2 regions of the Caballeronia sp. M1242 genome follow, and region 2 is predicted to be linked to the other one. Evidence: predicted binding sites of a transcription regulator. Region 2 holds the regulator's gene; the other holds the start of a gene.

Region 1 (15,736 bases), 1.1 Mb from region 2:
CGCCGCGCCCAGCCGATGCGACGCGTTCGCCGCATGCAGCGCGGCGGCGGAATCGACGGTGCCGGTCTCGCTCGCCTGCGTGCCCCGCTCGACGAGCCCTTCGATCGACGCCTCCGCGCTTTGCAGAAAGTCTTCGTACGCGGCGGCGTTCACGCGCAGCACGCCGAGATCGCGCGTGACGGCGTCGCGCGTGCTCTCTTCGCTCGCCTGCGCCGCGCCCTGCTCCCACGCGGCTTCGGACGCGGGCGTCGCCGCGACGTGCCACGCCACGGTCAGGCCGTAGTCGCGCAATACGTCGACGTGTTCGGCGTCTTCAGGCGTCGCGCCGTAGAGCGCGAAGTCGCGCCACAGCAACGCGAGCGTGGCGCGCACGAGCGAACGCGGCGCGAAGCTCGACGCGTGCGCCTGATCCGCCAGCACGAGGTTGAAGCGGGCGTACAGGCGCTTGGCGTCCGCGTAGCTGGAAAGATCCGCATGACGGCCGGCGCGCTCGCGCAGCGCCCGCACCGTGGACGACGCGAGCCGCCAGAAGTCGTACGGATCCGGGCCGGTGAGCTCGGCGAGGCAGGCATCGAGCCGCGAGAAGGTTTCGTCGATGTCGGCTTGCGGCTGGTCGGCGCCCGCGCGCAGCAACGCAAGCAGCGCCGCCTCGTAGTGCGCCCGGACCCGCGCGAGCCTTTCGGGCGCGACGCCCCGCAGCGTCGACGGCGCAATGGCGCGTCCGGCGAGCGCGAGGTCGTCGTAGGAAACCGGTGCGATGCGCGAATGCACGGCCAAAAGCGCGTGCAGCCCGCGATAGTGATCGAAGAGTTCCGTCGAACACGACAGCTCGCGCAGGTTGTGGCGCTCGACCGCCGCGCGGAACGCGGACATGGCGAGAGCGATGCGGTCGTGCGTGCCCTCCGATTCATCGCCGAGCGGCGCGACGAGCGCGAGCGCTTCCGCGAAACGTTGCGCGGGCAGCCATCCGGCCGAATGCAGCGCGGCAATCGCGCGCTTGAGCGCGGGCGCGATCTCGCCCTGCCGCTGGAACGCGTGCATGGCGTCCGTGAGCGCCATTTCGGCGAGCCGGACTGAGCCGCCGCGCGGGTTCGGCAAGGCTTCGATCGGAACGGGAAGGTCGGGACGAGATGTCATAACGGGCGCTCACAAGCCAGAAACGCGCGTGGCGACGCCGCCTCGACGCGCGGTTGAACTGCATTATCGACGAGCGCGGCAGCGAAGCGCCGCCGAGCCTGTCGTGCTCAAAGCGTATGCCTTTTACGAGCGCAGGCGGGAACGAATGTTCCTGCCGGATTGGCGCCGACGCGCGACCCGACTCGCCTGCGACGCCTGCACGAATCGCAGGCCGCAAAAAACACGCGCCGCATGGCGTGAGCCATGCGGCGCGGTAGAGCATGCGGATCAGATCTGGACCATCTCGAAATCTTCCTTGCGTGCTCCGCATTCGGGACAGGTCCAGTTGATCGGAACGTCCTCCCAGCGGGTACCCGGCGCGATGCCCTCTTCCGGCAATCCCGCCTCTTCGTCGTAGATCCAGCCGCAGATCAGGCACATCCAGCTTCTGTATTCCATACTTATGCCGCGTCGATTGGTCGATTGAAATTAGGCCATGATGGTACCGTGTTGCCGTGTGGATGCCTAGCAAGGCGCCGGCCCGACGTGCATCCCCCAAATAGCGGGATGTGTGCGTCACCGCTCTGCAAAAAGGTGCGCACGGACGGCAGGCGGGCGGCAATAGGCCGCATAATCGAACCGTGTCCGGGCGCGTGCGCGGCTTTTTTCGCGTTCGCTGCAACTGAAACGTCTCACTCGTGCAATTCAAATCAAAAATGTCCGCTCTTGCCATGACCGGCGACTCTCCACCGATCGTTCTGACTTTCGGGCTCTCGGACCCAACGGGCGGCTCCGGCCTGCAAGCCGATTTGCTCACGCTCGCCAGCATGGGCTGCCACAGCGCAACGGTTCTCACCGGCTACGCCGTGCGCGATTCCGCAACCTGCGATGAGGTCAACGGCCTCGACCCCGACGCGGTCGCCGCTCAGGCGCGCATGTTGCTAGAAGACATGCCGATTGCCGCATTCAAGATCGGCGCGGCCACGCGGGCGGAAGTGGTCTCCGCGATCGCGGAAGTGGTGTCCGACTACGACGACGTTCCGCTGATCCTCGCGCCCGACTTCACGCTCGACGACGAACACGTACTGTCCGCCGACGAGCTGCGCGAATCGCTCGCCGACCTGCTCGTGCCGCAGACGACCATGCTGATCGCCGATCACGCGACGCTTTTGCAGCTTGCGCAGCCGGACAGCGACGCGGAAGCGCCGACGCTTGATTCCGCCATCTCGCACATTCTCGCGCAGGGCTGCGAGTACGTGCTGGCGATGGAAACGGGCACGCATCGGCATGTGAACACGCTGTACAGCGAGGAAGGACAGGTGCGGCAGGACCTGTGGGATCGCGGGCTGCATCGCGTGATGGGCCTCACCGACACGCTCGGCGCCGCGGTTGCCGCGCTGCTCGCGAACGGTCAGGAGCCCGCCGAGGCCGCGCGCGAGGCGCAGGAGTACGTGTTTCAGGCGGCGCGCGCCGCGTTTCGTCCGGGCATGGGCGCGTACTTGCCGGATCGCTTTTTCTGGGCGCGATCCAACGACGCGGACGACGAAACCGACGCCGCGTCTTTGCCCGATGATTCGGCCGGATTGCCCGGAGAAGCCCGGCATTAGACGAAATCGGTGCCAACGATGCAGTGAACGAAGCGACACGAACGGAGTTCGGAGACCAACGAAGGGAGGCTTTGCGAGCGCATGCCGTATCGACTGCCCCATCTGCACAAGCCCGGCCCGCAAGGCGCCATCCGCGTCGGCTGCGCGGGCTGGGCGCTTTCGAGCTCGGTCCAGTCGAGCTTTCCCGACGAAGGCACGCATCTCGAACGCTACGCGCGCGTGCTGACGTGCGTCGAAATCAACTCGAGCTTCTATAAGCCGCATCGCGAGCAGACTTACGAGAAGTGGGCGCAGAGCGTGCCCGACTCGTTCCGCTTTTCGGTGAAGCTGCCGAAGGCGATCACGCACGACGCGCGTCTCGCCGACACGAACGCCCTCATCGACGAATTTCTGGCCGCCGCCGGCAAACTGGGCGACAAGCTCGGCTGCTGGCTCGCGCAACTGCCGCCGAGCCTCGCGTTCGAACACGATCTGGCCGATGCCTTCTTCAAGGCGCTGCGCGAGCGCACCAAGCTGCCGGTTGCCTGCGAGGCGCGCCATCCGAGCTGGTTCACCAAGGATGCGGCGGCGCTTCTCAAAGCGCATCACATCGCGTACGTGGACGCCGACCCGATTCCCGACGACTGCGAGATCAAGCATCGGGCGGACACGTCGCTCGTCTATGTGCGGCTGCACGGCTCGCCGGATCTCTACAAGTCTTCGTACGACTTCCCGTATCTCGACGATCTCGCGCGCACGCTGCAAGCCCGCGCGAAAAAGACGCCCGAGGTGTGGTGCATCTTCGACAACACGACGCTCGGCCACGCGCAGCCCAACGCGCTGCATGTGATGGAGCGTCTGCATCTTCATCATCGGAAGGCGTAGTGCCTTTCCGCTTCTGCTCATTGCTTCCGAAGGAGATTCGCTGATGCACAAGCCGGCACGACGCTTCGCTCGCCTGATCCGAGCCACGATGCTCGCCACGATTGTCTCGGCGGCGCTGCCCGTCCATGCGCAGGACGCATCGCCGCCGCCGGCCACGCCTGCGGGCGACGGCACCTTCCTGCTGACCATCTTCCTCAAGCACGACGAGTCCAAGCCGCTGCCGAAGATCAACCAGCAATTGAAGGAACAGGGCTACTTCAAGACGTTTCCCCCGCCGGGCGTCGAAGTGGTGTCGTGGTACGTGATGATGGGCATCGGGCAAGTGGTGACCTTGCGCGTGCCGGCGGACAGGTTGCGGGAAGTGAATCGCGCGATCGAAACGACCGCGTGGGGCGGATATCACACGGAGTTCTACCCGACCTACGACTACAAAGCCGCCGCGCAGAAGCTGCGCGACGAGATGAACAAATAGCTTGTCGATGGGCGAAAAAAAACCTGCATCGCTGCAGGTTTTTTTTCTGGCATGGCGCGAGCCCCTTGCGAGACTCGCACCGATGTAATCGGGCCGAAGCCGTCTTACATGTCCATGCCCATGCCGCCCATGCCGCCGGGCATGCCGCCAGGCATCGGAGCATCTTCCTTCGGCAGTTCGGCGACGGCTGCGTCGGTCGTCAGCAGCAGGCCTGCCACCGATGCCGCGTTTTGCAGCGCCGTGCGCGTCACCTTGGTCGGGTCGACGACACCGGCTTCCACCAGGTCACCGTACTCGCCGGTTGCCGCGTTGTAGCCGTAGTTGCCCGAACCTTGAGCAACAGCCGCCACCACGACCGAGGCTTCTTCGCCGCCGTTCGTGACGATCTGGCGCAGCGGCTCTTCCATCGCACGCAGGACGATGCGGATACCCGCGTCCTGGTCCGAGTTCGCGCCCTTCAGGCCTTCGATCGCCTTGCGAGCACGGATCAGCGCAACGCCGCCGCCAGCCACAATGCCTTCTTCCACTGCTGCGCGGGTGGCGTGCAGAGCGTCTTCGACACGTGCCTTCTTTTCCTTCATTTCGACTTCGGTCGCAGCGCCGACCTTGATCACTGCCACGCCGCCGGCCAGCTTGGCCACGCGCTCTTGCAGCTTTTCACGGTCGTAGTCCGACGTCGCTTCTTCGATCTGCTTGCGCACTTGCTTCACGCGAGCTTCGATGTTCACGGCTTCGCCAGCGCCGTCGATGATCGTCGTGTTTTCCTTGCCCACTTCGATGCGCTTCGCTTGACCCAGCTCTTGCAGCGTCGCCTTTTCCAGCGTCAGGCCGGTTTCTTCCGCGATGACTTGACCGCCGGTCAGGATCGCGATGTCTTCCAGCATGGCCTTGCGACGGTCGCCGAAGCCCGGAGCCTTCACAGCAACGGTCTTCAGGATGCCGCGGATGTTGTTGACGACCAGCGTAGCCAGAGCTTCGCCTTCGACGTCTTCAGCGATGATGAGCAGCGGACGGCCGGCCTTCGCGACTTGTTCCAGCACCGGCAGCAGATCGCGGATGTTGGAAACCTTCTTGTCGTGCAGCAGCACGAACGGGTTTTCCAGAACGGCGACTTGCTTGTCCGGGTTGTTGATGAAGTACGGCGACAGGTAGCCGCGGTCGAACTGCATGCCTTCCACGACGTCCAGCTCGTCTTGCAGCGACTTGCCGTCTTCGACGGTGATCACGCCTTCCTTGCCGACCTTGTCCATGGCTTCAGCGATGCGCTCGCCGATGGACGTGTCGCTGTTCGCCGAGATCGAGCCGACTTGCGCGATTTCCTTGTTCGTCGTGCAGGGCTTGCTGATCTTGCGCAGTTCTTCGATGGCTGCTGCGACGGCCTTGTCGATGCCGCGCTTCAGGTCCATCGGGTTCATGCCCGATGCGACATACTTCATGCCTTCGCGAACGATGGACTGTGCGAGCACGGTAGCGGTCGTGGTGCCGTCACCTGCGTTGTCGCTGGTCTTGGAAGCGACTTCCTTGACCATTTGCGCGCCCATGTTCTGGAGCTTGTCCTTGAGTTCGATTTCCTTCGCGACCGAGACACCGTCCTTGGTGACCGTCGGGCCGCCGAACGAACGCTCGAGCACGACATTGCGGCCCTTCGGACCCAGCGTGACCTTGACCGCGTTGGCCAGGATGTTCACGCCTTCGACCATCTTGGCGCGTGCGGAATCGCCGAAAGTGACTTCTTTAGCTGCCATATCCAGACTCCTTGATTCGATTCAGTGTGCCGGCCCGCCGCCCTTTGAGGCGCGAAGCCCGGCGTACAGGAAGAATGCTTACTTGTTGACCAGAACGGCCATGATGTCTTCTTCGCGCATGACGAGCAGTTCCTGCCCGTCGACCTTGACGGTCTGGCCGGCGTATTTGCCGAAGAGCACGCGGTCGCCCACCTTCACGTCGAGGGCGTTTTGCGTGCCCTTGTCATCGCGCTTGCCCGGGCCGACGGCCAGGACTTCGCCTTGATCCGGCTTTTCTGCCGCTGCTTCCGGGATCACGATGCCCGATGCGGTCTTGGTTTCCTGGTCCAGACGTTTGACGATGACGCGATCGTGCAAAGGACGAAGGTTCATACACACTCCTCTCTTGAATGAGACTGAAAACGCGGGAAAGCCCGTCTTTTGGGCGGAGCCCGCCGGACGGAAATCTTGTTAGCACTCTCGTGCAGTGAGTGCCAATTATATGGACCGGATTTGACAATTTCAAGGAGGGAGGGAGGGAGACGGCTTCGGACGTGTGCGCGCGGTCATGTTAATAAAGCGTCTAGACTGGATCAGTGACAGCTTCGCCGCCATCGCTGGCGGGCCGCGGCGCCTGCGAGCGGGCGCGTTCCGGTCCTCGAGACGAAATCTTTGGTCGCGGGCGCTCGTCTTTGCCTCTCGGCAACTGCGGTAGCATGGCAGCTTCGCCCTTCTCTTTTCGACGAACGCGTTCCCACAGTGCCGACTGCCGCTCTTCCCGCAAGCACAATCGCAAGCCAAGCCGACTCCGAAACCAACGCACGGCCGCCAGCGGGCGAACGCATGCCGGTGCTTTTTCATATCGTCGACTTCAACGACGGCGGGATCGAATCGTCGCTCATCCAGTGGCTGCGGGTCTTCGACCGTGAGCGCTTCAGCGTCACGCTGTCCGTGATGCATTCCTCCCCGGCGTTCGAGAGCCGCTTTCGGGCGCTCGTGCCGCCGGATGTCGGCATCGAGATCCTCGCTGATAAGCAATGGCTCAATTACTTTCAGACGCGACGTTACGCGCGCAAGCTGAGCAAGCTCGGGCGCGTGGGGCGCGACGTCTTCAACACGCTCGCTGTGCGGCCCTTTGTGAAGCGACGCATTCAAGCACTGGCGCGCCGGCACGCGCTGATCGTCGATTTCGACATGTCGCTGCGCCGCCTGGCGGGCCAGTTCGGCACGGCGTGGCTCGGCGTCAACCACTTCAGCTTCGATGCGCGGCTGGGCGCCCGTCCGCGCAAGAAGCGCCGGCTCGCGGCGCAGTTCGCGCGTTACGACGGCGTGGCCGCGCTGAATCAGCACATGGCCGATGAAGCGCGCCGCATGTTCGGCGACGGGCTGCAGCGGCTGTTCGTGCTGCCGAATGCCATTGATATAGAACGTATTCGCCGCGACGCGCTGGCGACCGAAACGCCGCTGTGTGATGCGCCGTACATCGTATCCGTCGCGCGGCTCGACGAAATCCAGAAGGACCATCGCACATTGCTGCGAGCTTACGCGCGGCTCGTGAGTGCCGGCGATATCGCGGAACATCTGGTGATCGTCGGCGATGGCGCGTTTCGCGGCGAACTCGAAGGGCTCGCAGAAGAGCTCGGTATCGCCGCGCGCGTGCACTTCGCCGGCTATCGCAACAACCCGCACGCGCTGGTCGCCGGCGCGCGCCTTCAGGTGCTGAGTTCGCGCTACGAGGGCATGCCGATGGTGCTGCTCGAGGCGCTCGCGCTGGGCACGCCCGTGATAGCGAGCGATTGCCCGACCGGCCCGCGCGAGATTCTCGGCGACGGCCGCTTCGGGATCTTGTTTCCGATCGGAGCGGACGACGAACTCGCCGATGCCATGCGCCGCCTAATCACTGACGAAACGTTGATGCATCGCATGCGCGCGCGTGCGCTGGAACGCGCTGAAGAGTACGGCATTGCAGTCAGCAACGAGCGTTTTGCGCGATGCGTGTCGGAACTGACGAGTGCGAGGCGCTAGCGGCCGCTTGTTTTCTGTACGGCCGCATGGGCCGCGCTACTGGCACGCTCGCAATGCGGACCCACGTCGACAGGCTTGCCGCACGCCTACGCGACTGGCCTTTGGCAAGAAAATTCGCAGTTCGAGCGGACGAGGAACTCGCGAGCGCCATGCGCCGCTTGCTTACCGACGATGCGTTGAGCAATCGCATGCGCCAAAGCGCGCTGGAACGCGCTGAGGAATACGGTATCGCGGCCAGCAACGAGCGTTTTGCGCAATGCGTCGCCAAACTGACGCGTGCGAGGCGCTAGCGACTGGCTGAGTCGCGTACAGCCGCCGGGGCCGCGCTACCGGCAAGCTCGCAGTGCGGGCCTCGCGTCGACAGGCTTGCCGCGCGGCCACGTGACCGGCGTCGGCCAACTGATCCCGAAGGGCGCCGCGCCGCTAATTCCAAGCCTTGCCGCGCCGGTTACGCCGACAACGCGGTTCGCCGCACAAAGCGGCGACTAGCCATTAGTTATCACGAGAAGGCAGTTCCCTCCTCCGCCGCAGATTGCGCAACCGCGCCGCCATATCCCGCTGCGCGACGCGACCGCGCGCTTTAAAAAATGCGAACTGCCACTTGAAAACCCGCCGCTGACCATCCACCTAGATGGCAGCAGGATGGAGCCCCTTATGCCCGTACAACCAAACGACCTCACCCGCTCAAAAGGCGGCGACACCGAAAAAATCACGATCAACCTCGGCCCCGTCGACCTCGGCCAGATCGATCTGCTCGTCGAAGAAGGCTTTTACTCGAACCGCACGGACCTGATCCGCACGGCTATCCGCAATCAACTCGCGGTGCACGCGTCCGTCGTTCGGGAAACGGCGACCCGGCGTGCGCTCGTGCTCGGGCTTCAATATTTCTCCAGACAGGACCTGGAAGCGGTGCGCGCGGCCAATGAACGGCTGAAGATTCAGGTGCTGGGCCTCGCGAGCATCGCCGCCGACGTTTCCCCCGAACTCGCGCTTGCCACCATCGAATCGATTCTGGTTCGAGGTGCCCTTCACGCATCGCCGGCCGTCAAGGCCGCGCTTGCAGACCGGATCCGCTGATTGCGGCTCGACCGCTCTGCATCCGAAACCGGACAAGACATGAAACTGAACGAAGGTTTTCTCGACTCGATGAAAGAGGCTTTTCAGCTCTTTCAGAACGGCAACAGCGATGCCGCCACCGACGTCGTCAAGCGCGCGATGCGCGGCGACCATGCCCACGCGGAGTCCTCCGCGCCCGCGTCCGGGCTCTCACGCTTCACCGAACGCCTCAAGACGCCCGCGCGCGCCGAACCGCAGCCCGAAGTGGAAGATCGCGGGCACTTCAGCACGCGCCGCTACGCGAATGCCGCCGGTCAGCGCGACTACAAGCTTTATGTGCCGAGCGGTTATCGCAACGAGCCATTGCCGCTCGTCGTGATGCTGCACGGCTGCACGCAGAACGCCGACGACTTCGCGGCCGGCACGCAAATGAACGCGCTCGCGGAACGGCAGCCGTGCATCGTCGCGTACCCGGTTCAGCCGCAAAGCGCGAATGCATCGAAATGCTGGAACTGGTTCAAGCCGTCCGACCAGCAGCGCGACGCGGGCGAGCCGTCGCTGATAGCCGGCATCACGCGCGAAATCATGGCCACTCACAATGTGGATGCGAAGCGCGTCTACGTCGCGGGCTTGTCGGCGGGCGGTGCGATGGCGGCGATCATGGCGCAACGCTATCCCGACTTGTACGCGGCAGCGGGCGTTCACTCGGGACTGCCCGCCGGACACGCGCACGATCTGCCGTCCGCGCTCGCCGTCATGCGCGGCGGCGAAGGCAAGGCGGCGGCGTCGGGGGCCGTTCGCTGTCCGCTGATCGTCTTTCACGGCGATGCAGACGCCACCGTGAATCACGTCAACGCGCGCCGAGTCGTCGAAGGCTTTGTTGCGAGCGGGCCGGAGCGCCGCATGGCGGGCGTGGCGGGAACTCGCCAGCATTCGGTGCAGCAGTTCGTATCGCCCGATGGGCTGCCCGCCGAACTGTGGACGCTTCACGGCGCACCCCACGCGTGGTCCGGCGGCAGCGCGCGCGGCACTTACACCGACCCGAGCGGACCGGACGCCAGCGCCGAGATGCTGCGCTTCTTTTTCGCGCATCCGAAGAACTAGGCAGGTTTCATCGCGGCTCATGCTTCGCGAGACGCCGCACCCGCATGCGACACGGCAACTGCGCGAGCGAAGCGCGCGTTGGGCGGCCGTTACGCATGGCGCCTGTTCTCGTCGAGCCTGTGGCGGGGTTAGCGAGCGCCGCATTTGTCGGCCGGAGGCCGGCCCAGCACCGTGAAGCGTTCCCGAACCGCTTGCGGTGTAAGCACGGGAACCGGCATGCGGCCGAGAGGAGCTGAGCTCCCAGGCGAAACGTCATGCGTCGCTTGATTCGGCGCCGTCTGCTCACGGCATGATCGACGCACGGTACGTTGGCGGGTCGAACCTCCCGTGATACCAACGCACATTGGTGCGTCAGGGCGAGGCGCTGCTTGCCTCGGGCGCGCGCGCCGTGCTAATGAAGCACGGGCATCTGGCATCCGCGGACAGTCCGACTAGCTGATCGAAACGACGGGCGCGCTGCGGTTTGCCGGCGCCCACGCCAATCGGGGCGGGCCGTGTCAGCGACAATCGCGCCGCTCATACAGCGACCATTCGCCCTCTTGCACGACCTGAACGACATCGCATTCATTGTTGACGAAAAAATTCTCCGGTACGGGCCCCGCCTTGTGCACGAAGAAATACCGATACTGCCGCCCGTTGTCTTTCGTCCAGTCGAAGCGCCGGGGATCGCCTTCGAGCGCCGGGGGTTGCAAAGGCAGCATCCCCGGTTTGAAGCGCGCGATCTGCGGCACGAACGTCGCGAAGTTGAAATCGACGAACCCGTGTTTCTCCGCCTGATACCACAGCGCCTGATGCATGTAAGCGGCGATGCTCCCGTACGCGGGACTTTCCCGATCGAACACGAGGTTCAGCGCGCGTTGACCCGGCTCCGCTCGCGCGAGCAGCTTCTCGAGCGGCGCGTTCTCGGCGGCGAAGCGATGCAGGCGGACGGCTTGATCGGTGAGAAAAATCCAGCATCCCGCGATGATCGCGGCCTGCACGCCGACGCCTCGCCATGCGGTCCAGGGCGAACCCAACGCCGAACCCGACGCCGATGCGCGCGCATCGCTCGCCGGCCGTGGCGCGGGACAGAACATCAGCGCATAGGCCGGCAGCAGGAAAAGCGCGAACCGGTGATACAGATAGCCGGTCTTGAGCGCCGCGTCGGGCACGGCGAACCAGATGAAAGTCACGGCCAGCATCGGGACGATCACCGCGCGGTCCCGATTGATCTTGTCGCGCCAGAGCCAAGGCGCCGCGAACATCAAGGCGACGAGCGGCAGATACATGGCGGCGCTCTTGCTCATGCCCCAGACATAAACGGGCAGCGAGAGCACGCGGTGCAAATTCCAGCCCCATTTAAATACGACGATGTCGGGCACCGTCTGCCCGAGCAGCGGATCGGTCGCGCGACTGCGCAGCACATAGGCAATGCACAGCAAGCCGAGCGGCACGAACGGCGCGAGCGCCTTCACGCCGCGCGCGAGCGGCCTTTGCTTGAAGAGCACGAAGCCGACGCCGACAGCGCACGCGAACAGAAACACGAGCCCGTGGCAGAAGAACAGCACCGCGCCCGCCAGCGCGATGGCGACACCCTTCTTCACCGACAACGCCGTTGCATAACCGTACGTCAGCCAGATGAACAGAATGCCCAGCGGCGCCGCGACCAAAAACGTGTAGAAGCCCCATCCGAACGCGAAGCCGAAACATCCGGGCACGAAGAGCCAGTCGAGCCGTGCATCGCCATGCAAATGACGTCGAAAGCCCACGCACGATGCGACGAACCCCAGGTACGCGACCGTCATCAGGCACTTGAGCGCGGCCGCGACCGGCATGAGATACGTGAGCGGCAAAGCCAGCCCATAGCCGATGAGATATGGCGTCAGCAGATTGAGTTGCACGAGGCTTTGCCACGGCGACGCATGTTCGAGCAGATCGCGCAGCAACATGACCTGCCCGGCGTGCTGGGGCAAGTCGGCGAGCGGCGGACGCGGCGCGATCCAGAACAAGGCTGCGCCATACAGCACGGTCGCGAAAAAAAGCACGCGCGGCAGCATCGCGGCTCGCGGACCGGCGCGCGAGACCGGCGCTGGCGCGGCCGCTGCATCGACGTTCGCGCTCGCCGGCGCGGAGCGATCGACCGGAAAGTTCATGGCGTTTCCTCGATGATGTGCCCTTCTTGGACGGAAGTCGTCGGCGTGTAGTGAGGCTGCGAACTTGTAGAGGAGGCGCGGACGCGCAGGGCCAGATTGACGAGCCGGCAAGGTTCGTCGCGCGGCGAGATGAGATCAAACGTCGTCATAGGCGATGTTCTCATGGCGAAAGCTGCGTTGACCGTAGAGCGCGTCGCTAAGCAGCCCGAAGGATTCATCCGACGTTAATGTGGGCGGACGACGCGGTACGCAGACGACGATACCACGCGATATGCAACAAAAAATATGCAGAAGCTCGTCTAGGCCGCGGGCCGATGCATCTCGCTACTTGCATGCGATGCAGCGTCAATCGCTCTGGCAAACCGATTGAGCGGATTAATCCTATTTCGACAATTCAGCTTTCGCTTAACTAGGGTTTATACCTAGTCGCAGCCGACTTACACTGCATCTCAACGACAACGCAGTGCGAGTCCAAGCTCCTGCGGCGTCCCGCTCAACCAGATACGGAGGTTTATCATGTTCAAATCAATCGTTCCCGCCATCGTCATTGCTTCGGCACTGGCTGCCCCGGCGCTGGCCCACGCGGACGAAAACGGCGCTCTGACCCGCGCCGAAGTGAAGGCGCAACTGGCCGAACTGCAGCGCGCCGGTTACAACCCCGCCAGCGATCACACGACTTACCCGGCCGCGATCCAGGCTGCGGAAGCCCGCATCCACGGGACGCAAGGCGCTGCGGCGACGTCGTTCGGCGGCTCGGCGGACGGCGCGTCGGCGTCCGGACGCGCGAATCGCGCGACTGCCGAGGTCAATGCGGTCGATTTCAATCGTCCGTAAGCGGTATCGACCGATGCGAAGCCCGGCCCCGCGCCGGGCTTTTTCGCATGCGCGTCCGCGTTTGGTGAGCGCCACGACAGGCGCCTTACGACGGTCATCTCGCTGTAAGCCTCGGATTTTTCGACGTTTTCGGATTGTGCTTTTTCATCGGAGGCTCGGACCGCACTAAAATGTGTGTCTGCTTGTCACAGATCTGGTTTCTGCCCCCTGCCATGCCTATCCCGTCGTCCTTGCGCCTCGCTGTCGTTTCACTCGGTCTTCTCGCGCTCGCTGCCTGCGGTGGCCGCACCGCCACCACGCCCAGCTATCAGCAGGAGTTGTTCAACACCGGCGCGAGCCCCTACGCGCATAACTTCGACGCCACGGTAAAGGAAACCTGCGAAGCCGCGCGCCGCGCGTTGCTGTCTCAAGGGTTTCTCACGACGATGGCGCAGGCCGACAGCGTCGACGCCACGAAGAACTTCCAGCCGTCCGCCGAGACGCACGTCGTGGTGTCGTTTCATGTCGTGTGCACGCCCGGCGAGAACGCGACGAATCAGAGCATCGCCTATGTGAACGCCGTGCAGGACGGCTACGCGCTCAAGAAGAGCGATACGTCCGCGAGCGTAGGCCTGAGCGTGCTCGGCTCGCTTTCGCTGCCGATCCGCTCGAACAGCGACGCGATGGTCAAGATCTCGAGCGAAACCGTGCCGGCCGGCAAGTTCTATGACCGCTTTTTCGGCTTGATGGGCCACTATCTGACGACGGTGCCGCGCAGCTCGCCCATTGCATCCGATGAAGTCGAGAGCAAGCCGCTCGCGCCCTCACTGATCGTCAGCTCGCCGGAGTTGACGCCGACGCCGATCGTCGTGCAGGCGCCTGCCGCGGCCGCGACCGCGATTCAGACGCCGGAGGCCGCGGCGGCCACTAAGCAGGAAGCCCAGGCTGCCGCCAGTACTGTGGCGGCATCGGCGCCGGTTGCGGCGTCGGCGGTGACGCATTGATGGATCGTTGGTCGGCTGCGGCGTCGGCGGTGACGCACCGCTTCGCCGACAATCTACCGACTGCGAAGACCGCAGTCACGGCATCCGCACTCGTGCCGCATCGGCGGTGACAGGCTGAGCGATTGCCGATTCGCGGGGCGTTGCGACTTCGGCCGGCGTCGGCCCATTCGTCGACGCGCATTTCCCGGTTCACGCAAGAGCGGAGCGACCGAACAGCACATATCGCCGACTCGACAGCGCCGCGCTGGCTCATCGGCCGGCTGTCGCACCAAACAAAAACGGGCTCCTCGCCGCCCTGCGTCGCCCCAATTCGCCGACGCGCGGCCTCCGTTTCGCGCCACAGCGAAGCGGCCGGACACCACCTATCCCATTCACCCGACTCGACAGCGCCGCGCTGGCTCATCGGCCGGCTGTCGCACAAGGCGATAACGGGCTCCTCGCCGCCCTGCGTCCGCCCATTCGCCGACGCGCTGCCTCCGTTCGCGCACAGCGTCGCGGCCGGACAGCACCTATCCCATTCACCCGGCTTGGCAGCGCCGCGCTGGCTCATCGGCCGGCTGTCGCACCAAACAAAAACGGGCTCCGACCTAAGCCGGAGCCCGTTCGCGCGCCTCGCCCGAAACGGCTGAGGCTCGCCGCTTATTTGCCGCCGTTTTGCGGGCTCAGCGTGAGCTTGTTCGAGACCGACTGCACGCCCGTCACGCCCTTCGCCACTTCTTCGGCCTGAGAGATCTGCGCGCCTTCCGGCACCGTGCCGGTCAACGTGACCGCGCCGCCGCGTGCGCGGACGAACACGTTCGACACATCGAAGCCCTGCGCTTTCGACAGCGCGCGGCGCACGTCGTAGCCGAGCTTGCGATCCGTCTTCTTGGTCGCGGACTTCTGCGCCTTGGTCGGCGCGGCGGATTCGGTGCCGGTGGTCGCCGCGGCATCGCTGGATTGAGCGTAGGCGCTCGACGCGACCGCCACGCACACCACGACGCCCAGCGCCTTCAACATATCGACAACTTTCATGGTTTCTCCTTTTGTTTCGCTTGTTGACTTCGCACAGTTGCTGCTTCGCTCGTTTGCACTTCAAGCCGGACAGCGTGGACCGGCCTAAGGCGTACGGCACCGCGCATGCCCGTGGCCGCGCGGCCGGCGGTCCAATGGACCGGCGAACCGGCGGCGACGTGCCGCGGATGCTGTCATGCAATGCTGCGAGAGGCTGGCGAAGAAACGAACTCGGCCGTTATTCGGGCGGATGACCCGTCGGCTCGTCTATGTGTTGTCCTGACGCACGGCAATTCAACAAGCGCCCAAGAAGGCGGCACGTGCCCGCCTGACCCAAATAACGGGTTTTCGGACGGAAGTCCTTGCCGTGCGGCGGCGAACGTCAATTTAGCCCAGCGCGGGCATTAGCGCAAAGCATTTAACATCGCGAGCCGCCCGCACGCGACACACGCGTGTCACACGCATGCCGCCGCCGCGACGGCAGCCGGGCCGCGAGGGCTTCGCGTCGCGCGTTCGGGTAAGCTCTCGGGCACGAAGTTGACAGTTGGCACGAGATGACTCAATCAGACGGCAATCCCCAAAAGGAACGCCCGCGACGCAGGCCGCAACCGAAAATCGTCGCGCGTTTCGTCGCGGTGTCGTGGCGCGACCTCGCGCTGACGTTCGGCCCGATTCTCGTCGTGGCGATCGCGGCGCTATACCTGGCCGTGCGGCTCATTCAACCCGCGCCGCCGAACACGCTCACCATCGCGGCCGGGCCGAAGGGCAGTTCTTTCTGGAACAGCGCGCAGAAGTACAAGGCGATCCTCGCACGCAACCGCGTGAC
Region 2 (15,736 bases):
GAAACCCCGCGTCGACCCGGCTGGCGTGCGCATCCTACGTGAAGCGGTGACGGCGCTGTAGCGGCGCGGTGTGCGCCGCGCGTGGGCGACGCGTCAGGGGCAGGCCAGAAGCCCGCCCCCCGCCCGCCGCGCTCACGCCGCCAGCATTTCCTTCGCGTGCTTGCGCGTCGTCGCGGTGATTTCGATACCGCCGAGCATCCGCGCCACTTCCTCGATGCGCTTCGCCTTGTCGAGCGGCGTCACCGTGCTGACGGTGCCGCCGGCATCGTCGGACGACTTCGCGACTTGGAAATGCTGATCGCCGCGCGCGGCCACTTGCGGCAAGTGCGTGACGCACAGCACCTGACGGTCGCGCCCGAGTTGATGCAAGAGCCGCCCGACGACTTCCGCGACGCCGCCGCCGATGCCCGTGTCCACTTCGTCGAAGATGAGCGTGGGCGTGGGACTCGCGGTACTCGCGATGACCGCGAGCGCGAGGCTGATACGCGCCAGTTCGCCGCCCGAGGCGACCTTCGCGAGCGGCCGCAGCGCGACGCCCGCGTGACCGGCAACGCGAAACTCGATCTGCTCCAGCCCGTTCGCGCCGCCTTCCGCAAGCGGCACGAGCGCGACTTCGAAGCTGCCGCCCGCCATCGACAGTTCCTGCATGCCTTCGGTGACCGCTTTCGAGAGCGACTTCGCTGCCTTCGCGCGCGCCTTCGACAGCACGTTCGCTTCGGCGAGATACGCGTCTTTCGCTTTCGCGGCGGCGGCGTTCAGCGCGTCGAGGTCCGCGGCGGCGTCGAGTTCGGCGAGCTGACGGCGGCGCGTTTCGTGTTCTTCCGGCAAGGCTTCGGGCTGAAGACGGAATTTGCGCGCCGTCGAATGAAGCTGATCCATGCGCTTTTCGACTTGCGCGAGCCGGTCCGGATCGAGCTCCAGCCGCTGCGCATAGTGCGACAGCGAGTACGACGCCTCCTGCAACTGTATTTCGGCCGGTTCGAGCGAGGCGAGCGCATCGTTGAGCGCCGGGTCGATGTCGGCGAGAGCGCGCAGCTTCGAAATGATGGCGCCGAGCTGGGAGATCATCGCGTCATCGGATTCGGACAGCGCGCCGAGCGCGTTCTGCACGCCGTCGATCAGACTCGCCGAATGCGACAGCCGATGATGCTCCGCGCTCACTTCCTCCCATTCGCCGGGCTGCGGCGCGAGCTTGTCGAACTCGCTGAGTTGCCAGGCAAGGCGTTCGCGCTCCAGCTGCAGTTCGCGGTCGCGGCTTTGCGCGGCGTCCACGGCCTGCTGCGCTTCGCGCCAAGCCCGCCATGCGCGATTCACGGCGGCAGCCGTATCGACCAGACCGGCGTGCGTGTCGAACAGTTCGCGCTGCGCGTCGGGACGCATCAATAACTGATGCGCGTGCTGGCCGTGGATATCCACGAGCATTTCGCCGACTTGGCGCAATTGCGTGAGCGTCGCCGGCGTGCCGTTGATAAAAGCGCGCGAGCGGCCGCTCGAATCAATCACGCGGCGCAGCATCACCGTGTCGCCGTCTTGCGAAAGCGCGTGCTCGTCGAGCCAGCGAACTACTTGGGCGTGCGTGCCGAACTCGGCGGTGATGTCCGCGCGCGGCTCGCCGGTGCGCACGACGCTCGCATCGGCGCGCGCGCCGAGCGTGAGCGCGAGGGCGTCGATCAGGATCGACTTTCCCGCGCCGGTTTCACCCGAAAAAACCGTGAAGCCCGAATCGAATTCGATGTCGAGCGCGGCGACGATGACGAAGTCTCGAATGGAGAGATGACGGAGCATGGACGCTTCGGGAAGGGTTCGGCAAAGTTGTGCGGTCAGACAGACGAGTCCTGCGAGGGATGCTCGTTCCAGTGCAGTTTCTTGCGCAGCGTGGCGTACGTGCTGTAGCCGACCGGATGCAGCACCGGCACGGTGTGCCGGGAGCGCCGCACCTCGATGGCGTCGTTCAGTTCGACGGCGGTGAACGACTGCATGTCGAAGTTCACGTTCACGTCGCGCCCGCCGATGATCTGAATGGTGACCTTCGAGTCGTCGGGCAGCACGATCGGACGGTTCGAAAGCGAGTGCGGCGCGATCGGCACGAGCACGAAGCCTTGCAGTTGCGGATGCAGAATCGGCCCGGCGGAAGACAGTGCGTACGCCGTGGAGCCGGTCGGCGTCGCGACGATCAGCCCGTCGGAGCGCTGGTTGTACATGAAGTGGCCGTCCACCGACACGCGCAACTCCGCCATGCCCGAGAAGCCGCTGCGATTCACCACCACGTCGTTGAACGCGAGCGCGTGATAGATCGGCTTGTCGTTGCGCACGATGCGCGCTTCGAGCAGGCTGCGCTCCTCGCGCTCGAATTGCCCCGCGAGCATTTGCGGCACGCGTTCGCGCATCTCCTTGAGCGGAATGTCCGTGATGAACCCGAGCCGCCCGTGATTCACGCCGATGAGCGGCGTTCTGTACGGCGCGAGCTGACGGCCCACGCCGAGCATGGTGCCGTCGCCGCCGAGAACGACAGCGACATCCGCCCGCGCGCCGATCTCCGCGATGGACAGCGCGGGATAGTCGGTCACGCCGACGTCCTTGGCGGTGCCGGCTTCGAACACCACGTCGAAGCCCTGGTTCGCAATGTGCTCCGCGAGCGATCGCAGCGGCGCCTCGATGCCGGGCGTGTTGGTGCGCCCGACCAGGGCGACGGTCTTGAATTGGCCAATTTCCATGCCGGCATTACACCATAGGTCGAAGGCGAAAAGAACCGGCGCCGCGCGGTCTCAGGTAGCTCCGGTTTGTCGCTAGAATGGAGCGGACATTGAACGATCGGCGCGCCGCCGGACGCAGCCCGAAACGGCGCGAGCCCGCGGCGGCAGCCGTCGCCGCGCTTTGACACGTTGCGTTAAAATTTGCCCATGCTAGACCCACGTGCACAAACCCTCCTGAAAACGTTGATCGAGCGTTACATCGCCGAAGGTCAGCCGGTCGGTTCGCGCACGTTATCACGTCACTCCGGCCTCGAACTGAGTCCCGCCACCATCCGCAACGTGATGTCGGACCTCGAGGACCTCGGCCTCGTCGCCAGTCCGCATACTTCCGCTGGGCGCATTCCCACGCCGCGCGGCTATCGCCTGTTCGTCGACACCATGCTCACGGTCGAAGCCCCGCAGGACGAGGCGATGACCACGGCCGTCAAGACGCGTCTGCAAGGCGAGGAGCCGCAGAAGATCGTCGCTGCGGCGGCGAGCGTGCTGTCCAGCCTGTCCTCGTTCGCAGGCGTGATCCTCACGCCGCGGCGCAGCCACATGTTCAAGCAGATCGAGTTCATGCGGCTGTCGGACAAGCGCATTCTGCTCATCATCGTGACGCCGGAAGGCGACGTGCAAAACCGCATGATGGCCACGCAGCGCGACTACTCGCCCTCGCAACTCACCGAAGCCTCGAATTACATCAACGCGCATTTCGCGGGCCTGTCCTTCGACGAAGTGCGCCGCCGGCTGCGCGAGGAAATCGACCAGTTGCGCGGCGACATGACCACGCTGATGCAAGCGGCGGTCGTCGCGAGCACGGCCGAAACCGATCCCGGCGAGACCGTGCTGATTTCCGGCGAGCGCAACCTGCTCGAAGTCGCGGACCTTTCGTCGGACATGGCGCGGCTGCGCAAACTCTTCGACCTCTTCGACCAAAAGACGAGCCTCCTGCAATTGCTGGATGTTTCGAGTCACGCGCAGGGCGTGCAGATTTTCATCGGCGGGGAATCGAATCTCGTGCCGATCGAGGAGATGAGCGTCGTGACCGCGCCGTACGAAGTGAACGGCAAGATCGTCGGCACGCTCGGCGTGATCGGCCCGACGCGCATGGCCTACAACCGCGTGATTCCCATCGTCGATATCACGGCGCGCCTGCTGTCGATGTCGCTCAGCCAGCAATAACGCGTCTTTGCGGGCATCTTGCCGCGCCGCCGAACGCGCCGCCACTAGGCCGTTCGGCCGATGCAGCGTGCTGGAACGCGCCGCTATAATGGCCGTCACCTTTCGATGACTTTCGGCCGCCTTGCCCTATGCGTTTCGACCTCGAGTTGCCCTCGCAGCCCAGCGCCTCGCATCGCGTCGCGGTGCTGCTGATCAATCTCGGCACGCCGGACGCGCCCACGCCGCGAGCGGTGCGCAAATATCTCGCGCAGTTTCTGAGCGATCCGCGCGTCGTCGAAATTCCGTCGTTTATCTGGCAAATCATTCTGCGCGGCATCATCCTGCCGTTTCGCGGGCGGGCATCGGCAAAAAAATACGCGCAGGTGTGGATGCCCGAAGGCTCGCCGTTGCGTGTCTATACGGAGCGGCAGGTCGAAGGCTTGCGGCGGCTTTTTGCGGCGAACGATTATCACGTCATCGTCGATTACGCGATGCGCTACGGCACGCCGGGCATCGGCGCCATGCTGAATCAGCTGAAGCTGGAAGGCGCCGATCGCATCCTGCTCGTGCCGATGTATCCGCAGTATTCGTCGTCGACCACGGCCACGGCTTTCGACGACGCCTTCACTGCGCTCAAGCGCGTGCGCAATCAGCCGGAGATCCGCACCATTCGCCATTACGCGGACCATCCCGCGTACATCGCGGCGCTCGCCGAGCAGGTGCGTGACTACTGGCGGCTGCACGGCCAGCCGGACTTCGCCTCGGGCGACAAGCTCGTGTTGAGTTTTCACGGCGTGCCGAAGCGGACCATGGATCTCGGCGACCCGTACCATGACCAATGCCAGTTGACCGGCTCGCTGCTCGCCTCCGCGCTGGGGCTCACGCCGGTGGAATGCCGCGTGACGTTCCAGTCGCGCTTCGGCCGCGCGGAGTGGCTGCAGCCATACACCGCGCCGACCCTCGCGGAACTGGGCGCGGCCGGCGTGAAGCGCGTGGACGTGTTCTGCCCCGGCTTCACGGCGGACTGCCTGGAAACGATCGAGGAAATCGGCATCGAAGTGCGCGACGAATTTCTGAAGGCGGGCGGCAAGGAATTCCACCGCATCGCCTGCCTGAACGCTTCGCCGGCGTGGATCAAGGCGTTAGGCGAGATCGCGGCACAACATCTGCAAGGATGGCCTGTACAGGCCACGCAACCGGTGACGGTGGCGGCCTGAAACCGCTCATCGCACGAGAATCACCATGAATTACAAGATCACGACGGAACCGGGCGCGCGCCTGCGCATCGACAAATGGCTGTGGGCCGCGCGTTTCTTCAAGACGCGCTCGCTCGCGAGCGACGCAGTGGAGAAAGGCCGCGTGAGGATCGGCGGCGCGAACGTGAAGCCGTCGAAGGACGTGCGGGTGGGCGATATCGTCGAGATCGATATCGAGCGGATCGTCTGGCAGGTGCAGGTGCTCGGCCTGTGCGACGTGCGCGGTCCCGCGCCAGTCGCGCAGACGCTCTATGCGGAGACGGACGAAGGCCGGACCAAGCGGCTCGCGGAAGCGGAACGGCGCAAGACGTTTCGCGAGCCGGCCGCCGGCATGCAGGGCAGGCCGACGAAGCGCGACCGCCGCATCATCGACAGATTTTCAGGTTCGGATTGAAGAATTCTTCGACCGTCGCGTGAACGCCGCCGTACTCGGTGGTGCGGGCGGTCAGGGCGCCGGACATGCAGATGGTCGTGGTTCCCGCGACGAGTACCAGGGCGACCACCGCGATGGCAAAGGTCAGTTTCATGGTACCCCCGGGAAACGGGAACGGCGGCTGGACGACCGCGCGAGGATCAGGAAATTGGCGACGCGTAAGCGGTTTGTAGCAATCGTAGGATTAGGGTAAACGTGCGTCCTGCGGTGCTTGATCGAAGTGTAGGTGAGCCGCTGCATTCCCTCAATCTCAATTTACGCGATGCGGCGAAACGTCCGTTACCGCTTATTTCGCGCGCGCCCGGGCTGGCACACTGACGTTCAATTTTGATCTGACAAACCCTTGAAAACTTTTCCGCTGCCCCAATTTCGGCAGCTAGCGCGAGGAAGCGCGTCGGCCGCTTAATGGCCGGCGGCATTCCCGATCCATCCAATCACGGTAATGACACTCAGCGACATGGAAAACACGCAAGAGAATTCAGCGAGCCAGAACCCCACGCCCGCCGACGAAAACGCGCGCCAGGCCGCCGACTTGAATCAGGCAGGCGGGCAGGCCGCCTCGGCAGACGGCACTGCTGCGCCGGAAGCCGCCACCAACAGCACGAACGCCACCGAAACCGCACTGGCGGAAGCGCAGGCTCGCGTGGCCGCGCTGCAGGAAGAATTCCTTCGGGCGAAGGCGGAAACGGAAAACGTACGCCGCCGCGGCCAGGAAGACGTGGCGAAGGCGCACAAGTTCGCCATCGAGAGCTTCGCCGAAAATCTGCTGCCGGTGCTCGACAGCCTCGAAGCCGCGCTCGCGGATCAGTCCACGGATCTCGCCAAGGTGCGCGAAGGCGTCGAACTGACGCTGCGCCAGTTGACGGGCGCGCTGGAAAAGGGCCGCGTCGTCGCGCTGAATCCGGTCGGCGAGAAGTTCGACCCGCATCGTCATCAGGCCATCTCGATGGTGCCGGCGGATCAAGAGCCGAACACCATCGTTGCAGTGCTGCAGAAGGGCTACATCATCGCCGATCGCGTGCTGCGTCCGGCGCTCGTCACCGTCGCTGCGCCGAAGTAAGCCCGCGAGGTTCGCGATCATGGCCAACGTGCCCGTCGATTCGATCGCTTTCTCCGTCTTCGACATGCAGGAACTGGACGCCGCCGGCTTCGACGCCGGGCTGGCGTCGGCGGGCGACGAACTGGCCGTCGTGTTCTTCTGGGGCCTCGACTGCTTCAACTGCGAGATCGCGAAAAAAGCGATGCTCGCGCAGCCCGACGCCATTCGCGCGCTCGGACTGAGGTGGTTTCACAGCAATGTGTACGAGCATCGGGAGCTAGGTCGCCGCTTCATGTTGCATGGCGTGCCGACGTGGTTCTTCTTTCACCGCGGCAAGCGGCTCGGCCGCGCGACCGGCTGGCACGGTCTTGCGCAATTCGAGGCGGCAGTCGCGGCGGCGCGCGAGAAAATCCGCGCGGCGGCAGCAAAGCAATGACGCGAACCGGAGCGCAAAAAGTTATAGACCGCATTGCATTCAGGGTCTTGAAAACGAAACCGGCGCTCTTATCTTGCGTACAGGTATGAATTTTGGGCGTTCGGCCCGTTGAATCGGCCGCAAAAGCCGGCGTTTTCCGGCCGCAGCGCCAAAGCGATCAAAGCTAGGAGAGTATAAAAATGGGCAAAATCATCGGCATCGACCTCGGCACCACGAACTCGTGCGTGGCGCTGATGGAAGGCAATCAGGTCAAGGTCATCGAGAACTCGGAAGGCGCGCGCACCACGCCGTCGATCATCGCGTACATGGATGACAACGAGATCCTCGTTGGCGCGCCTGCCAAGCGTCAGTCGGTCACGAATCCGCGCAACACGCTGTACGCTGTCAAGCGCCTGATCGGCCGCCGCTTCGAAGAGAAGGAAGTGCAGAAGGACATCGGCCTGATGCCCTACAAGATCGTCAAGGCCGACAATGGCGACGCATGGGTCGAAGCGCACGGCCAGAAGCTCGCGCCGCCGCAAATCTCGGCGGAAGTGCTGCGCAAGATGAAGAAGACCGCTGAAGACTACCTCGGCGAGCCGGTGACGGAAGCCGTCATCACGGTTCCGGCGTACTTCAACGACAGCCAGCGTCAGGCAACGAAGGACGCCGGCCGCATCGCCGGTCTGGAAGTCAAGCGCATCATCAACGAACCGACGGCAGCCGCGCTCGCGTTCGGCCTCGACAAGGCTGAAAAGGGCGACCGCAAGATCGCCGTGTTCGACCTGGGCGGCGGCACGTTCGATATCTCGATCATCGAAATCGCGGATGTGGACGGCGAAATGCAGTTCGAAGTGCTGTCGACGAACGGCGACACGTTCCTGGGCGGCGAAGACTTCGACCAGCGCATCATCGATTACATCATCAGCGAGTTCAAGAAGGAGCAGGGCGTCGATCTGTCGAAGGACGTGCTCGCGTTGCAACGCCTGAAGGAAGCGGCTGAGAAGGCGAAGATCGAACTGTCGTCCACGGCGCAGACCGAAATCAACCTGCCGTACATCACGGCGGACGCTTCCGGTCCCAAGCACCTGAACCTGAAGATCACCCGCGCGAAGCTCGAAGCGCTCGTGGAAGACCTGATCGAGCGCACGATCGAACCGTGCCGCATCGCTATCAAGGATGCGGGCGTCAAGGTCGGCGAAATCGACGACGTGATTCTCGTCGGCGGCATGACGCGCATGCCGAAGGTGCAGGAGAAGGTGAAGGAGTTCTTCGGCAAGGAACCGCGCCGTGACGTGAACCCGGACGAAGCCGTGGCCGTGGGCGCCGCGATTCAAGGCCAGGTTCTGTCGGGCGACCGCAAGGACGTGCTGCTGCTCGACGTGACTCCGCTCTCGCTCGGCATCGAGACGCTCGGCGGCGTGATGACGAAGATGATCAACAAGAACACCACGATCCCGACGAAGCACTCGCAAGTGTATTCGACGGCGGACGACAACCAGAGCGCCGTGACGATCAAGGTGTTCCAGGGCGAGCGTGAAATGGCCGCAGGCAACAAGCTGCTCGGCGAGTTCAACCTCGAAGGCATTCCGCCCGCACCGCGTGGCGTGCCGCAGATCGAAGTGACTTTCGACATCGACGCGAACGGCATTCTGCACGTCGGCGCGAAGGACAAGGCGACCGGCAAGGAAAACAAGATCACCATCAAGGCGAACTCGGGTCTGACGGACGCCGAAATCGACAAGATGGTGAAGGACGCCGAAGCCAACGCCGAGGAAGATCACAAGCTGCGCGAACTGGCCGATGCTCGCAACCAGGGCGACGCGCTGGTCCACAGCACCAAGAAGGCGGTTGCCGAGTACGGCGACAAGGTCGACGCTTCGGAGAAGGAAAAGATCGAAGCCGCGCTGAAGGACCTCGAAGAGGCGCTGAAGAACACGTCGAGCGACAAGGCGACGATCGAAGCGAAGATCGAGGCGCTGGCTACCGCATCGCAGAAGCTCGGCGAGAAGATGTACGCCGACATGCAGGCGCAGCAAGGCGCGGCGGGTGCGGCTGCCGGTGCGGCCGGCGCGGAAGCGGCATCGGCTGGCGCGAGCCAGCAGCATGACGATGTCGTCGACGCCGACTTCAAGGAAGTGAAGAAGGACTAAGCCGCAGAGCGCGTGGATGGCAACGTTCACGCGCTCGCGGTCTTTTCGCGGGCGGTATCGCGCGAAAACACCGCGGCAGGACGCGTTGAGCGTCTGACGTGAAACGCGCCTGGCGAGCCGAACGGCTCGACCGGGCACATTGTTTTTTTGGGGCGTCTTGCTGAAGGCGGGTTTTTGCAGCGAGGCGTCAGAGGTTACGCGCGGGCCGTTTGGTCCGAAGCATTCGAGAGGAACCGTCGCGGTCACTCCGCGGCGGCATGGAACCGACATGGCGAAACGGGATTACTACGACGTTCTGGGCGTTGCGAAGAACGCGAGCGACGACGAGATCAAGAAGGCGTATCGCAAGCTCGCGATGAAGTATCACCCTGACCGCAACCCGGACAACAAGAAGGCGGAAGAGAACTTCAAGGAGGCGAAGGAAGCCTACGAGATGCTCTCCGACCAGCAGAAGCGCGCCGCGTACGATCAATACGGTCACGCGGGCGTCGATCCGAACATGGCGGGCGCGGGCGCGCAAGGCTTCGGCGGCTTTGCCGATGCGTTCGGCGATATCTTCGGCGACATCTTCGGGCAGGCCGCGGGCGGCGCGGCGCGCGGCGGTCGCGGCGGTCCGCAGGTGTATCGCGGCGCGGACTTGCGCTACAGCATGGAGATCACGCTGGAGCAGGCCGCGCACGGTTACGACACGCAAATCCGCGTGCCGAGCTGGGTCAACTGCAACGTCTGCCACGGCTCGGGCGCGAAGCCCGGCACGAAGCCGGAAACCTGTCCGACGTGTCACGGCCAGGGCCAGGTTCGGATGTCGCAGGGCTTCTTCAGCATCCAGCAGACCTGTCCGAAGTGTCACGGCAGCGGCACCTACGTTCCCGACCCGTGCGGCAACTGCCACGGCGCGGGCAAGGTGAAGGAAACGAAGACGCTGGAAGTGAAGATTCCGGCCGGCATCGACGACGGCATGCGCATCCGTTCGGCGGGCAACGGCGAGCCGGGCATCAACGGCGGGCCGAGCGGCGACTTGTACGTGGAAATCCACATCAAGCAGCACTCGGTGTTCGAGCGCGACGGCGACGACTTGCATTGCCAGATGCCGATTCCGTTCACCACGGCGGCGCTCGGCGGCGAGATCGAAGTGCCGACGCTGGCGGGACGCGCGAGCTTCACCGTGCCCGAAGGCACGCAGTCGGGCAAGACGTTCCGTCTGCGCGGCAAGGGCATCAAGGGCTTGCGTTCGAGCATCGCGGGCGATCTCTACGTGCACGTGCAGGTGGAAACGCCGGTCAAGCTCACCGATCAGCAGCGCGATCTGCTGAAGCAGTTCGAGAAGTCGCTGACGGAAGGCGGCGCGCGGCATAGCCCGCAGAGCAAAAGCTGGTTCGACCGCGTGAAGAGCTTCTTCGACTGATGCAGTCGATACGAGCATTGCCATGAAGATCGAAGCACGCAGCGCGGTGTTCGCGCTGCTCGACGATTGCGACGCGACCGCCGAAAGGCGGTCGAGTCGTTTGTACGCGGACTTTTCGCACGAGCATGTGTGCGAGGACGGGCGCGAACTCGATGCGGTCTGCGCCGCCATCGAACGCGATCTGACAAGCGGACTGCATGCAGTCGTTGTCGCGGATTACGAGTTCGGGCGCAACCTTCAGTTCGGCAGCATCGGACGCGGCGGCGATCACGCGCTGCGCGTGCTCATGTTCCGCTCGTGCGCGCTGCTTTCACGCGATGAGGCGAGCGAATGGCTCGCGTCGCAGGATGCCGGAAGCGCCGAGCCCTCGGTCGCGGGCGTCGGCGGCATCGAGCCGAGCATCACTCGCGACGAATTCGATCATGCGATTGCTGCCATCAAGCAAGCGCTGGAAGAAGGCGAGTCGTATCAGGTCAACTACACGTTCCGGCTGAATTTCGATGTGTTCGGCTCGCCGCTCGCGCTGTATCGACGGCTGCGGGAGCGGCAGCCGGTCAGGTACGGCGCGTTGATCGCGTTGCCGGACGGACGCGCGGTCGTGTCGTGTTCGCCGGAGCTTTTTGTCGAGAAGCATGGCGACCTGCTGCGCGCGAAGCCGATGAAAGGCACCGCGCCGCGCGACTCGGACCCCGCCGCGCTGCGCTGCGATCCGAAGAATCGCGCGGAGAACGTGATGATCGTCGACTTGCTGCGCAACGACCTCTCGCGTGTCGCGGCGACGGGCTCCGTCCATGTGCCGGCGCTTTTCTCCGTGGAGCCGTATGCGTCGGTCTGGCAGATGACCTCGACGGTCGAGGCGCGCGTATCGCCGGACACGTCGTTCGCCGCGATCGTGCGGGCGCTCTTTCCGTGCGGATCGATCACCGGCGCGCCGAAGTACCGCACGATGCAACTCATCGATCAGATCGAAAGCACGCCGCGCGGGCTTTATACCGGCGCAATCGGCTGGCTCGATCAACGCGGCGATTTCTGCCTCTCCGTCGCCATCCGCACTCTCGTGATCGACGCTGATCAGAAGCGCGGCGTGCTCGGGATTGGCGCTGGCATCGTGCTGGATAGCATCGCCGAGAGCGAGTACGAGGAGTGTCTTCTCAAGGCGCGCTTTCTGACCGGCGCGGACCCCGGTTTCGAACTCTTCGAGACGACGTACGCCACGCGCGATGAAGGCGTGCGCCACTACTCGCGTCATGTTGCGCGACTCGAAGCGAGCGCAGCGTATTTGGGCTTCCCCTTCGACAAGCGCGCTCTGGATGCCCATGTCGCGCAGCAATGCGCGAGCTTTGAAGCGGGCAAGCCGTATAGACTGCGCATCGCGCTCGACAAGAGCGGACGCCTCACGCTGACGAGCGCGCCGCTTGCGCCGTTGTCGTCGGATACGGTGGATGTGCTGCTCGCTGCGGACCGAGGCTTCGCGCCGCAGTCATCCGCCGACGTATTGCTTCGCCACAAAACGACGCGCCGCGCCGACTACGACCGCGCGTGGAAAGCCGCCGAAGCCGAAGGCGCGTTCGACATGCTGTTCACGAACGAGCGCGGCGGACTGACCGAGGGCGGCCGTTCGAGCGTGTTCGTGAAGCTGGACGGAAAGTGGTGGACGCCGCCCTTGAGCGCCGGCGTGCTGCCCGGCGTCATGCGGGCGGTGCTGATGGAGGAACTCGGCGCGTCGGAACGCACGCTGACCGTGCGAGACATCGACCGCGCCGAAGGCTTGCTTCTCAGCAATGCGCTGCGCGGCGCGGTCAACGCAACGTTCAAACGCTAGAGCCGATCACCACTCCGCGACGCTGCCATCCGCGTGACGCCACACCGGATTGCGCCAGCGGTGCCCGCCCTTCGCCATCTCGCGCACCTTCTCCTCGTTGACTTCGATGCCGAGCCCCGGCCCTTGCGGAATCGACACCATGCCGTCGTCGTACTTGAAGACCTCGGGATTCTTGATGTAGTCGAGCAGATCGTTGCCCGTGTTGTAGTGGATGCCGAGACTCTGTTCCTGGATGAACGCGTTGTAGCTCACGGCATCGATTTGCAGGCAAGTCGCGAGCGCAATCGGACCGAGCGGGCAATGCAGTGCGAGCGCGACATCGTAGGCTTCCGCCATCGATGCGATCTTGCGGCACTCCGTCAGCCCGCCGGCGTGCGACGCGTCCGGCTGGATGATATCGACATAGCCGCCCGCGAGAATGTGCTTGAAGTCCCAGCGCGAATACAGCCGCTCGCCGAGCGCAATGGGCGTGCTCGTCTGATTGACGATATCGCGCAGCGCCTCGACGTTCTCCGAAAGCACCGGCTCCTCGATGAACATCAGCTTGAACGGATCGAGTTCTCTCGCCAGCACCTTCGCCATCGGCTTGTGCACGCGGCCATGAAAGTCCACGCCGATGCCCACGTTCGGGCCGACCGCCTCGCGCACGGCGCGCACATTGTCGATCACGCCTTGCACCTTGTCGAAGGTGTCGATCATCTGCAATTCTTCCGAGCCGTTCATCTTCACGGCCTTGAAGCCCCGCTCGACGACCGCGCGCGCGTTGTTCGCGACATCGCTCGGACGGTCGCCGCCGATCCACGAATACACCTTGATCTTGTCGCGCACCTGGCCGCCGAGCAGCGCGTGAATCGGCACGCCATGATGCTTGCCGAGAATGTCCCACAGCGCCTGATCGACGCCCGCGATCGCGCTCATGCCGATCGGGCCGCCGCGATAGAAGCCCGCGCGATACATCACTTGCCACAAGTCTTCGATATGGCGCGGGTCCTTGCCGATCAGATAGTCCGCGAGTTCGTCGACGGCGGCGGCCACCGTGTGCGCGCGGCCTTCGACGACGGGCTCGCCCCAACCGGTGATGCCTTCGTCGGTTTCGATCTTGAGGAAGCACCAGCGCGGCGGAACGATGAAGGTTTCGAGTTTCGTGATTTTCATGTGAGCGTCTCCTACAAGGGTCTCCATAGTAGCAAAAAGCGGCGCGTCTGGTCGTATTAATAGTACTATTGACGGCGGGCGCGCTTTTGGCGTCGCAGGTGTTCGAGCATAATCACGCCCGAATCAACGAGACCGACGAGGAGTGAATCATTCACCGCGATTTGCATGGCCGCGTGGCGCACGAACTGGGCATGGCCATTCTGCGAGGCGACTTCCCGCCCGGCTCGCCGTTGCCGCGCGAGGCGGAGTTGATCGAACGCTTCGGCGTGAGCCGCACCGTGCTGCGCGAGGCGCTGCGCACGCTGACATCGAAAGGGCTCGTCGAATCGCGGCCGAAGGTGGGCACGCGGGTGCGCCCGAAGGACGCGTGGAATCTGCTCGACGCCGACATGCTCGACTGGTACTCGCGCGTCGCGCCGCCCATGCTCTTTGCGCTGAAGCTCCAGGAGATGCGCGAGATGATCGAGCCGTATGCGGCCGCGCTCGCCGCCGCCAATCACGAGCCGGGCACGCTGGAACGGCTGGAACGCGCGCATCGCGCGATGACGGAAGCGCGCAACGTCGACGAATGGGTGCGCGCCGACCTCGACTTTCACTTATGCGTGCTGGCCGCGTGCAGCAACGAGTTGCTGGTGCCGCTGGGCGCGTTGATCGCGCGAACGCTCGAAGGCCAGTTGCGCCTGAATGCGAAGCGCGCCGACGTGTTCAACGCATCGCTGGCCGAACATACGGCCGTGTTCGATGCTATCGCCGCTCGCGACGCCCCGGCGGCGCGGCGCGCGATGGCCAATCTGCTCGGCGTGACACGCGACCGTATCGAAGGCTGACGGCAGGCGAAAAAAAACGCGCGGCGACACAAGTCGCGGCGCGCTTGCCTTGTCGCTAAAACAGCGATCAGGAATGCTTTTCGATCAGTTCGACCTTGTAGCCGTCCGGGTCTTCCACGAACGCGATCACCGTCTTGCCGCCCTTCACGGGACCCGCTTCGCGCGTGACCTTGCCGCCCGCTTCGCGGATGCGGTCGCACGCCTCGGCCGCGTTATCCACTTCAAGAGCGATATGGCCGTAAGCCGTGCCCATTTCGTACTTTTCGACGCCCCAGTTATACGTCAGTTCGAGCACGCTGTTCTCGCTCTCGTCGCCATAGCCGACGAACGCGAGCGTGTACTTGTATTCCGGGTTCTCGCTCTGGCGCAGCACTTTCATGCCGAGAATACGCGTATAGAAATCGATGGAACGCTGCAGGTCGCCGACGCGCAGCATCGTGTGGAGGAGTCGCATGGTGGGGGTCCTGTTGTGATGAACGGCGGCGCAAAGCCGCGATTGCGGGTACGCGAAATTGTACCGTTCGCTCAGAACGCGCGCTTACAGCGTCGGCAGCAGGTCCGGCGGATGGTGCTTCAACGTATGCCGCGCCTCGCGAAACTCCGGGAAGATGGATTCGACGGTGCGCCAGAAACGCGGGCTGTGGTTCATCTCGCGCAAGTGCGCAAGCTCATGCGCGACCACGTAATCGATGATCGACATCGGAAAGTGAATGAGCCGCCAGTTGAGGCGAATCTTGCCGTCGCTCGAACAACTGCCCCAGCGCGTCGCCGCCGACGACAACGCGTACGCGCGGAATTCGACGCCCAGCTTCTGCGCATACACCGCGAGCCGCTCGCCGAAGATGCGCTTCGCTTCGCTTTGCAGCCAGCTCTGCACGCGGTCCTTGATCTGCTGCGCGTCGGCGAGTGCGGGCAGGGCGAGCGCCAGCACGTTGGTCTCGGCATCGAAGGACAGCGCGCTCGCGGCCGCGTTCAGCGACACGCGAATCGTCTTGCCGAGAAACGGAAACTCTGCGCCGTCCTTCCATTCGATGCGCGGCAGCGCGCGTTCCTCGACGCGCGTTTGCCACTCGGCGAGCTTGCGCAGAATCCAGCTTTGCTTGTCGACGATGGCGCTTTCGATATCCGCGATCGTCACCCAGCGCGGCGCGGTGATCGTGAGTCCGGTGGCGTCGATGCAAAAGCCGATGGTGCGGCGCGCCGATCGCTTGAAGCGGTAGTCCAGCGCCCGCGCGCCGAGCACGATGCGCCGCAGTCGCACGCCTTCCGGCAGCGGCGCCGGCTTGGCAGTCGGCTCGGAAGAGGGAAGCTCGCCGCGCAGCGGCGCGGGCGCGG

The links. Region 2 encodes HrcA, which represses chaperone genes, less so after heat shock. Its sites were predicted from a motif close to TTAGCACTCNNNNNNNNNGAGTGCTAA; they were not measured.
Region 1: a site for HrcA is predicted at 6,255-6,281, ahead of groES (co-chaperone GroES). Genes of this name have one in related genera too.

What each region holds. Positions count from the first base shown of each region.
Region 1 covers NZ_CP071129.1:2,187,534-2,203,269, forward strand. Annotated here, with positions in the region: gene JYK05_RS10170 (hypothetical protein) at 1-1,137, opposite strand, end outside; gene JYK05_RS10175 (rubredoxin) at 1,405-1,575, opposite strand; gene JYK05_RS10180 (hydroxymethylpyrimidine/phosphomethylpyrimidine kinase) at 1,848-2,723, shown strand; gene JYK05_RS10185 (DUF72 domain-containing protein) at 2,805-3,587, shown strand; gene JYK05_RS10190 (hypothetical protein) at 3,631-4,059, shown strand; gene groL (chaperonin GroEL) at 4,164-5,804, opposite strand; gene groES (co-chaperone GroES) at 5,883-6,176, opposite strand; gene JYK05_RS10205 (glycosyltransferase) at 6,633-7,808, shown strand; gene JYK05_RS10210 (CopG family transcriptional regulator) at 8,463-8,885, shown strand; gene JYK05_RS10215 (PHB depolymerase family esterase) at 8,925-9,968, shown strand; gene JYK05_RS10220 (hypothetical protein) at 10,466-12,100, opposite strand; gene JYK05_RS10225 (DUF4148 domain-containing protein) at 12,617-12,934, shown strand; gene JYK05_RS10230 (DUF2242 domain-containing protein) at 13,147-13,917, shown strand; gene JYK05_RS10235 (BON domain-containing protein) at 14,557-14,931, opposite strand; gene JYK05_RS10240 (TAXI family TRAP transporter solute-binding subunit) at 15,465-15,736, shown strand, end outside.
Region 2 covers NZ_CP071129.1:385,723-401,458, forward strand. Annotated here, with positions in the region: gene recN (DNA repair protein RecN) at 133-1,785, opposite strand; gene JYK05_RS01835 (NAD kinase) at 1,821-2,714, opposite strand; gene hrcA (heat-inducible transcriptional repressor HrcA) at 2,901-3,917, shown strand; gene hemH (ferrochelatase) at 4,046-5,113, shown strand; gene JYK05_RS01850 (RNA-binding S4 domain-containing protein) at 5,139-5,546, shown strand; gene JYK05_RS01855 (hypothetical protein) at 5,518-5,679, opposite strand; gene grpE (nucleotide exchange factor GrpE) at 6,043-6,645, shown strand; gene JYK05_RS01865 (thioredoxin family protein) at 6,665-7,060, shown strand; gene dnaK (molecular chaperone DnaK) at 7,240-9,192, shown strand; gene dnaJ (molecular chaperone DnaJ) at 9,461-10,597, shown strand; gene pabB (aminodeoxychorismate synthase component I) at 10,620-12,419, shown strand; gene dgoD (galactonate dehydratase) at 12,426-13,574, opposite strand; gene JYK05_RS01890 (FadR/GntR family transcriptional regulator) at 13,721-14,401, shown strand; gene gloA (lactoylglutathione lyase) at 14,469-14,855, opposite strand; gene JYK05_RS01900 (M48 family metallopeptidase) at 14,940-15,736, opposite strand, start outside.